Regions from separate parts of the Halomonas zincidurans B6 genome, predicted to be linked through region 1. Evidence: predicted binding sites of a transcription regulator. Region 1 holds the regulator's gene; the other holds the start of a gene.
The links. Region 1 encodes PhoB, which activates phosphate uptake and scavenging genes when phosphate is short. Its sites were predicted from a motif close to TGTCATANNNNTGTCANA; they were not measured.

Region 1 (4,411 bases):
TGCAGCCAGTGGTCTTGGGATCACACCTAATCGGACGTGCTGCGCATGGCGTTCGGCGTTTCGCCGGCTTCCGGCAGGTATAGCCGCGCGGCGGGAAACACGCAGCGAAACAGCGCGCCTTTGCCGGGCTGCGAGACGATCTCCAGCTGCGCGTCGTGGCGCAGCAGCACGTGCTTGACGATCGCCAGCCCCAGCCCGGTGCCGCCGGTGGCCTTGCTGCGGCCCTGATCGACGCGGTAGAAGCGCTCGGTCAGTCGCGGGATATGCACCGGGTCGATGCCTTCGCCGTTGTCCTCGACCTCCAGGGCGGCGCCGTCCCGCCAGGGCCGCCAGCGCAGCGTGATGGTCGATTCCGGCGGCGTGTAGCGCACCGCGTTGAAGGCCAGGTTGGACAGCGCGCTGTGCAGTTCCTGCTCGATGCCGGCGAGTCCCCGGTGCGTGTCGGTCTCGATGCGCACGACATGCCCTGCTTCGCTCAGCGCGCGGGTATCGGCGGCGACCTGCTCGAGCAGCGCGGCGACGTCGACGCGGCTTTCCTGTTCCAGGCGATGATCGGTTTCCAGCCGCGACAATAGCAGCAGGTCGTTGACCAGATTCTGCATGCGCGTGGTCTGCTCCTGCATCTGGGTCAGGCCGCGTTGCCAGCGCGGCGGCAACTGCTCCTCCGGCATGTCCTCGGTCAGGGCGGCGTAGGTTTCCAGGTAGCCGGAAAGCACGGTCAGCGGCGTGCGCAGCTCGTGGGAAACGTTGGCGACGAAGTCGCGGCGCATCTGCTCGAGGCGGTGCAGGCGGGTGATGTCGCGAGCCATCACCAGCCGTTCGTCGTCGCCGTAGAGAGTGATCTGAAACTGCAGGATCAGGTCGTCGCGCAGCGGCGAGGGCAGTGTCAGCGGCTCGCGGTAGTCGCGAGCATTGAAATAGTCGACGAAACGCGGCGAACGCAGCAGGTTGGTGATGTGCTGGCCGCGATCGTGGCGGGTCTGCAGGCCGAGCATGCGCTCGGCGGCGCTGTTCCACCACTCCAGGTCGCCACGGCTGTCGAGCATCACCACGCTGTCGCGCATCGCCTCGGAGGATTCCTGGACGCGGCGGATCACGTCGCGCAGGCGCTGCTGGGTCAGCCGCTGGCTCTTCTGGTACTTGTACAGCCGATCGAACAGATCGCCCCACACGCCGCTGCCCACCGGCGGCTCGCGCCCGGGATGATAGGTCAACCAGACGTACAGCTCGCGCAGATGGCGCAGGTGAATGAACAAGAACAGCCCCAGCCCGACCGCCAGCCCCCAGCCCGGCTCGCCGAGCACCCAGCCCAACAGCCCCAGCCCGCCGACCAGATAGCCCAGCCGCCAGAGTTCGTTGGTCCAGTAGTACATCGCGGTCCCTCAGAGTCTGGCCGAGAAGCGATAGCCGGTCCCGCGCACGGTCTGGATCAGGTGCTGATGGGGCTCGCCGAGCGCCTTGCGCAGGCGGCGGATATGCACGTCGACGGTGCGCTCCTCGACGTAGACGTTGCCGCCCCACACCTGGTCGAGCAGTTGGCCGCGGGTATAGGCGCGCTCCTGGTGGGTCATGAAGAACTGCAGCAGGCGGTACTCGGTGGGGCCGATCTCCAGCGACTGGCCATGCGCGGAGACCCGATGGCTGGCCGGGTCGAGCGTGAGTCCCTCGACCTCGACCGCGTCCTCGATACCGCGCGGCGTGGTCCGGCGCAGCACCGCCTTGAGCCGGGCGACCAGCTCGCGCGGCGAGAACGGCTTGGTGATGTAGTCGTCGGCGCCGGCCTCGAGGCCGAGGATCTTGTTGTCCTCCTCGCTCTTGGCGGTGAGCAGGATGATCGGCAGCTCGGCGGTGGTTTCCTCGCGCTTGAGCCGCCGCGCCAGCTCGATGCCGCTGGTGCCGGGCATCATCCAGTCGAGCAGCAGCAGATCGGGCTGATCGTCGACGATCAGGGCGTGGGCGCTCTGCGCGTTGTCGGCCTCGAGCACGCGATAATCGGCCATCTCCAGCGCCACGGCAATCATCTCGCGGATCGCGGACTCGTCATCGACGATCAGTACGGTCTTGGATGTCATGTTGCCGGGCCTCCACCAATGACAGGTCGATGACGATTACACCGTCTCGACATGACAAGCTTGTGACAAGCGCCGCGCCGCTGCAATCCTGGCGTGGCGGGAAGTCACCCGGCGCTCGGCCACAGCGTCAACGCCAGGCCGGCCCACAGCACCAGTCCCGCCCAGTGGTTGTTGAGAAACGCCCGGAAGCAGCGCTCCCGCGAGCGCTCGCGAATCAGCCAGTGCTGGTAGACGAAGATCAGCGCCATGGCCGCGAGGCCGGCCCAGAAGAACCCGCCCAGCGCCTGGCGGGTGCCGACCACCGCCAGCAGCGTCAGCGTGGCGAGTTGCAACAGGCCGATCATCAGCCGGTCGTAGTGGCCGAACAGCACCGCGGTGGACTTGATGCCGATCCTGAGATCGTCGTCGCGGTCGACCATCGCGTACTGGGTGTCGTAGGCCACCGTCCACGCCACGTTGGCGAAGAACAGCAGCCAGGCGTCGGCCGGCAACTCGCCGAGTACCGCGCCGAAGGCCATGGGGATCGCCCACGAGAAGGCCGCGCCGAGGAATAGCTGCGGCCAGTGGGTGTAGCGCTTCATGAACGGGTAGATGAACGCCAGCGCCACGCCGCCCAGCGACAGCATGATGGTGAACGGATTGGTCAGGTAGACCAGCACGAAGGCAAGCGCCACCAGCACGCCGAACAGCACCTTGGCCTCGCCCTCGCCGATTCGCCCGGTGGCCAGCGGCCGGTCCCGGGTGCGCTTGACGTGGCCGTCGAAATGGCGATCGGCGTAGTCGTTGATCACGCAGCCCGCGGCGCGCATCACGTACACCCCGGCGATGAAGATCAGCAGCGTGGCGCGCTCGGGCAGGCCCTCGGCGGCGATCCACAGCGCCCACAGCGTCGGCCACATCAACAGCCAGGTGCCGATCGGCCGGTCGAGGCGGGTCAGCTGCAGGAAAGCGGGCAGGCGCGCCGGGCTGAAGCGCGCAAGGCCGGTGGGGGGCGAGCTGGGTTGCTGCATGAGTGCCTCCGGAGACGATCCCCGCTAGTCTAGCGTTTGGCCAGCCCCAGTTCATCCGCCATGCGTACCAGGAAGAATTCCTGCACCAGCACCGCGAAACGCCCGTGACGCAGCAACGAGCGGCGCGACCAGCACGTCTCGCAGAGTCCCGCTTCGCCGTGCAGGGCGGGCGGCTGGCGGATGATCTCGATCGGACCGCGGACCAGCCCCGGCTGGCGAAACAGCCAACTGCCCAGCGAGCGCTCGCCGAGCTGATTGAGGCGTTGGCCGCGCAGGCTGGCGAGTCGCGCCACCGAGCGGGCGACGACCCAGGGCCGGCCGCCGACACACAGCGCCACCTCGCGACACCAGACCCGCTGGCCGGGCGCGATGCCCAGCGCCCGCGCTTCGTCGGCGCGGGCGCGCGCGATGCGCTGCGTCAACAGACGTACCCGGAAGTCGCCGCCGCCGGCCGCGACCAGCCGCCTCGTCAGCGAGTCGCGGCTCGCCAGCCACTGCCACCAGGCCGGGCTCATCGCCATGCGCCAGGCCGCCGCGGGGCGCCAACGGGGCCAGCGTGGCGGTGCGGCATGGCGGGGCTGGGCCTCGTGCACGGTGCTCTCCTGTGGTCTCGGGCCGGGTCAGATTGGGCGCGCTAGTGTACCATGGGCGGCCCACTCCACGGCCTAGGAGCCTGTCGGACTGCGCATGAATGCACCCCTGACCATCCTCGGCAGCGGCATGGCCGGACTGGGCCTGGCTCGCCAGCTACGTGCCCGCCAGCCCGGCCGGCCGATCACCCTGATCACCGCCGACGGCGGCGACGAGTATGCCAAGCCGCTGCTCTCCACCGGCTTCGCCAAGCGCCTGGCACCGGGTGCGCTGGCCACGCGCTCGGCGCTGGCCGTGGCCGACGAACTGCAGCTGGTGGTACGCACCTATACCCGGGTCGAGGCGCTCGATCCGGCCGCGCGCGAGCTGCACATCGGGGCCGAACGGCTGGCCTACAGTGAGCTGGTGATCGCCACCGGCGCCGCGCCGCAGCCACCCTTCGCGATCGATGCGGCGCTCAGGCACCGGCGGGTGTTCACGATCAACGACCTCGACGACTATCGCGCCTTTCATGCCGCGCTCACCGCACTCGAGCGGCCGGCACGGGTCGCCATCGTCGGCGCGGGCCTGGTGGGTTGCGAGTACGCCAACGATCTGGCCGCCGGCGGACACGGCGTGGCGCTGGTGGCCCCGGAAAGCGCACCGCTGGCGCGCCTGCTGCCCGAGCCGCTGGGCCGGGCGCTGGCCGGGGAGCTGGCCGCTGCCGGCATCGATCTGCACCTGGGGCGCAGCGTGACC
Region 2 (4,411 bases), 1.1 Mb from region 1:
CGGGCCGAGCCCGACGGCGACCACGAACAGCATGGCGAAGACCAGCTCATTGATGGCGCGGCAGGCATCCATCAGCCGGCGCATCGGCTGGTAGACCCACCAGGGCACGAGATTGTCGGAGGACAGCAGGCTGCACGGCACGGCAAACACGATGGCCAGCAGCGTGCCCCAGATGGCGATCTGGATGGTGACCAGCATCTGATCGATGTAGTAGCCGAGATTGTCGAGGCTGGGCGGCACGAAGTCGCTGGCCAGCGTGGCCATGTTGCCGGCGTTCTCAATCAGCAGCCCGGGTTGCATCTCGGTGCCCTGCCAGGCCCAGCCGAACACGGCCAGGGCAGCGCCCCAGCCGGCCAGATTGAGCCAGCTGCGCTTGCGCTGGGGGCCGGCGGTCATCGAAGGTGTCTGAGTAGTCATGGGGGCTCCGGGCGAAGGGCGCGTGGCCCTTCGCTTCGCTCGCTGGGGTTACTGGGTCGCCATGGCCGTGGTGTTCTGGGCGGCTTCGCGGGCCTGTAAGCGTTCGTCGAGTGACGCCAGCTGGGCATCCAGCTCGGCGAGGCGGGCCTGCCTGTCATCGGCGTCCAGCGAATCATTCGCGGCGACCTGTGCACGCTGCTTGAACAGTTCCAACTGGCGGATCGGCAGCAACTGGCCGTTATCGGACGGCTCGAAGCGTGACCACTGCAGCGAGGCGAGCTTCTCCTTCTGTGCCGGGGTTTCGCCATAGCCCATGAAGAACTCGCGCATGCGTGCCTTGAGGTCCGCGGGCAGGTCCTTGCGCCAGACCAGCGGGTCGGAGGGAATCAGCGGCGATTTCCAGATCACCTTGAGCTGCTCGGCTTTTTCCGGGTTAGTAATCTTGAGGCGCGCCATGCTTTCGGTGTTGAAGGTGGCCACGTCGACCTGCTTGTTGGCCACCGACAGAGCGTTTGTCTCATGGCTTGAGTTCATGGTGCGCTTGAAGGCCTGGGCTGGGTCGATGCCGTTCTTGGCGAAGATGTAGTAGCCCGGTACCAGATAGCCCGAGGTCGAGTTGGGATCGCCGTTGCCGAAGGTCAGCTCGGACGCGTTGGCGAGAATCTCGTCGACGCTGTCATAGGGACTGTCCTTGTTCACGATCATCAGGCTCCAGTAGCCCGGCTGGCCGTTATCGGGCACGGTCTGGGCGAAGATCTCGCCGTTTGCGCGATCGACCGCCTCCATCGCGGACTTGTTGCCGTACCAGGCCAGGTCGATCTTGTCGAAGCGCATGGCCTGGATCACCGCGGCATAGTCGGTGGCGAAGAACGGCTTGACCTCGACACCCAGTGACTCGGACATGTCGGCCAAAAACGGTTTCCACAGCGGCGCCTGGTTCTGGCTCGACTCGGTGGAGATGATGCCGAAATTGAGCGTGTCGTCGGCAGCCAGGGCCTGCTGGCCGATCAGACCAAGGCCGACAACCAGGGGCAGGACCAGACGGCTAAGGGAACGCATTTTCATGTTCGAACTCCTGAATCATGGGTGGTGAAGCGTGGGTTCAGTGTGGATGGCCGGGCAGGCCGTGGCATGGCCTAACCCGCAGCCGCGCGCAGCGTTGCTGGCGGTATGGGCGTGGCTGATGGCCGGTGGAGCTCGTCGAGCCCGGCGTTGTCGTAGAGCGCCCGTAGGCGGACATCGGTGAGTTGGGCAATCGGGCCGTCGTAGTAGAGACGCCCTTGCTTCAGCGCGATCGCTCGCTGGCAGTACTCGCGGGCGTACTCGACCTGATGCAGGGTGATCACGACGGTGCGGCCATCTTCTTCGTTGATGCGCTTGAGTATGTCCATGACTTCGCGAGCGCTGCGTGGATCGAGCGAGGCGATCGGCTCGTCGGCGAGAATCAGCTCGGCTTCCTGCATCAAGGCGCGGGCGATGGCGACGCGCTGCATCTGGCCGCCCGAGAGGGTGTTGGCGCGCTGATCGGCGAGTTCCGCGAGGCCGACACGCTGCAGGGCGCGCAGGGCCATGGCTCGCTCCTCGGCGGAGAAACGCCCTAGCAGGGCCCGCCAGCGCGGCATGCGGCCGAGCCGCCCCACCAGCACGTTGGTGAGGACACTGAGACGTCCGGCCAGGTTGAACTGCTGAAAGATATAACCGGTGCGGCAGCGTTCGACGCGGCTGGCGCTAACGAGCTTTCCAGCGCGCTGGATGTCGCGCCCCAGGACATGAACGCAGCAGCTGCGGTGACGGTTGGCGCGGGTGAGCCCGACCAGGTGGCGCATCAGGGTGGACTTGCCCGATCCCGACGGTCCGATGAGTGCGACCCGCTCGCCCTGGCGAATCTCGAAGCCGATCTCCTGCAGGACGGGGTGATGGCCGAACGTCTTGCTGAGCTGATTTACCGCGATGGTGGTCAGCGACATAACGCCTCCTTGATCTGTCAGGCGCTAGTCTGACGTCGCTATATGAAGGTAGGTTGTCTAGACAATTTCGATTCGATGAAAAGATCGCGGGCGATTACGTCGAGCCAGTGGCGGCCCCGATTTCATGGGTAATGAAAATAACGGGTTACGGCAAATGCTATAAATCTGTCATCCAATTGAAAGCGTCGCGTCATAACCGGACCGCTCCAAAGCGGTGCCGTGACATTGCCTCCATCCCCGGACCGTCACGCATCACCGCGGTGATGGCCCCGTGCAAGCAGCTTGCCACGTTGAGTTCAATCGCGAGTGGAGCGCGAAGATGAGGGCCCCTGCTGCTGTGGTAGGCTGGTCTCATGTCAGCCACGCCGTATCCACCGACCCTCCAGACAAGTGCGCTTGAGCGACCATGAGCATCACTCCTTTTCAGGCGTTGGCCTGCCCGCTGGACGATGAGCCGCTGCAGCGAGATGGCAAGGTGTGGCGCTGCGCCCATGGCCACAGTTTCGACGTCGCCCGCCAGGGCTACGTGCACCTGCTGCCGGTGCAGAACAAGCGCTCGCGGGATCCGGGCGACAGCAAGCAGATGGTGGCGGCGCGCCGACGCTTTCTGAATGCCGGCCATTACCGGCCGATCGCCGAGGCGGTCAGCCGGGCCGCGCTGGCGGGGCTGCCGACCGATGCCACGGCCAACTGCCTCGATGCCGGTTGCGGGGAGGGCTATTACCTGCGCGAACTGGCCGATGCCGCCGGCGAGCAACCGCTGGCGCTGCTGGGGCTGGACATCTCCAAGTGGGCAGTGCTCGCCGCCGCCAAGCAGGACAAGCGCGCCAGCTGGGTGGTGGGCAGCAACGCCAGGCTGCCCGTGCAGCCGGGCACGCTGGACCGGCTGCTGTGCCTGTTCGGCTTCCCGGTTTACGGTGAATTCGCCCGTGCGTTGAAGCCGGGCGGCGAGCTATTGCAGGTCGATGCCGGGCCGGATCATTTGCGAGAACTGCGCGAGATCATCTACCCGGCGCTGAAGCCGGAGCGCACGGCCGAACCGCCAGCGCCGGAAGGCTTCATGCCGCTTGCCGCCGAGACGATTCGTTACCCATTGGCGCTCACCGGCGCTGAACGAATCGCCGATCTGCTGGCGATGACCCCGCACCTGTACCGCGCCAGCGCCGAGGGCCGGGCGAGGGCGGCGGCGCTCGACTCGCTGACGGTCAGCGTGGACGTGCGGCTGAAGCGTTTCGTGCGTGATGCGACGGACTGACTGGTCGTCATGAATAGGTATGTCGATAAAGTTCCAAGTAGCGATTTTTGGAGGGTAGTAGGTGTCGGCGACACAGCTCGGCCAGGCGTTGGCGGTCTTCGTCACGAATGGCGTCGATCATGGCTTGATGCTCGTCGCGGGCCTGGACCAGGGAGTCGCGGTCGGTGATGGCGATAAAGCGGATGCCATGAGCCTTCTGGGCGAATTCGTTGATGGTGGCATAGAGGTAAGCGTTCCCACAGACCCGGAACAGGGTGCGGTGAAAGGCGATGTTCATATGAAATACCTGTCGTAGGTCGTGGGCATCCACGGCCTCGCTGTGGCGTCGATGGACCGCTTCCAGTTCTACAAGCCATTCAGAGGGCGCCGGTAGGGGGAGCGCGTTCACCGCGGCCAACTCGAGGATCTCGCGCATGGCGTAGATATCCTCGACTTCTTCCGGTGGAAAGCTCCTGACGAATGCACCCCGGTTTTTGATGCGCTCAGTCAGGCCGATGCTGTCGAGTTGGAAGAGAGCTTGGCGGACGACATGCCGTTTGCAGTCGAAGCGCTCCATCATGGCCTCCTCGACCAGACGCTCACGAGGGTGCAAGCGGCCGAGCACGATGTCCTCTTCCACGGCCGCCACAATGTCATCGACAGCGTTTGCGGGTGTGGAGGTTCGGGGCTCGGCGCCGCGTGAGATGAACGGCTGGACGGTACGGCTCATGATCGCTTTCTCAGCATCCATTGCAGGCAGAGAATGAAAGTGTATCAAGCTCGCCTGCAGGCT

Region 2: a site for PhoB is predicted at 2,540-2,557, ahead of phnC (phosphonate ABC transporter ATP-binding protein). Genes of this name have one in related genera too.

What each region holds. Positions count from the first base shown of each region.
Region 1 covers NZ_JNCK01000001.1:3,195,142-3,199,552, forward strand. The annotation lists gene phoR (phosphate regulon sensor histidine kinase PhoR) at 27-1,373, opposite strand; gene phoB (phosphate regulon transcriptional regulator PhoB) at 1,383-2,072, opposite strand; gene ubiA (4-hydroxybenzoate octaprenyltransferase) at 2,177-3,082, opposite strand; gene HALZIN_RS0115040 (chorismate--pyruvate lyase family protein) at 3,112-3,675, opposite strand; gene HALZIN_RS0115045 (FAD-dependent oxidoreductase) at 3,770-4,411, shown strand, end outside.
Region 2 covers NZ_JNCK01000001.1:2,120,739-2,125,149, reverse strand. The annotation lists gene phnE (phosphonate ABC transporter, permease protein PhnE) at 1-417, opposite strand, end outside; gene phnD (phosphonate ABC transporter substrate-binding protein) at 466-1,482, opposite strand; gene phnC (phosphonate ABC transporter ATP-binding protein) at 1,554-2,384, opposite strand; gene HALZIN_RS0109985 (putative RNA methyltransferase) at 2,791-3,639, shown strand; gene HALZIN_RS0109980 (GntR family transcriptional regulator) at 3,647-4,348, opposite strand.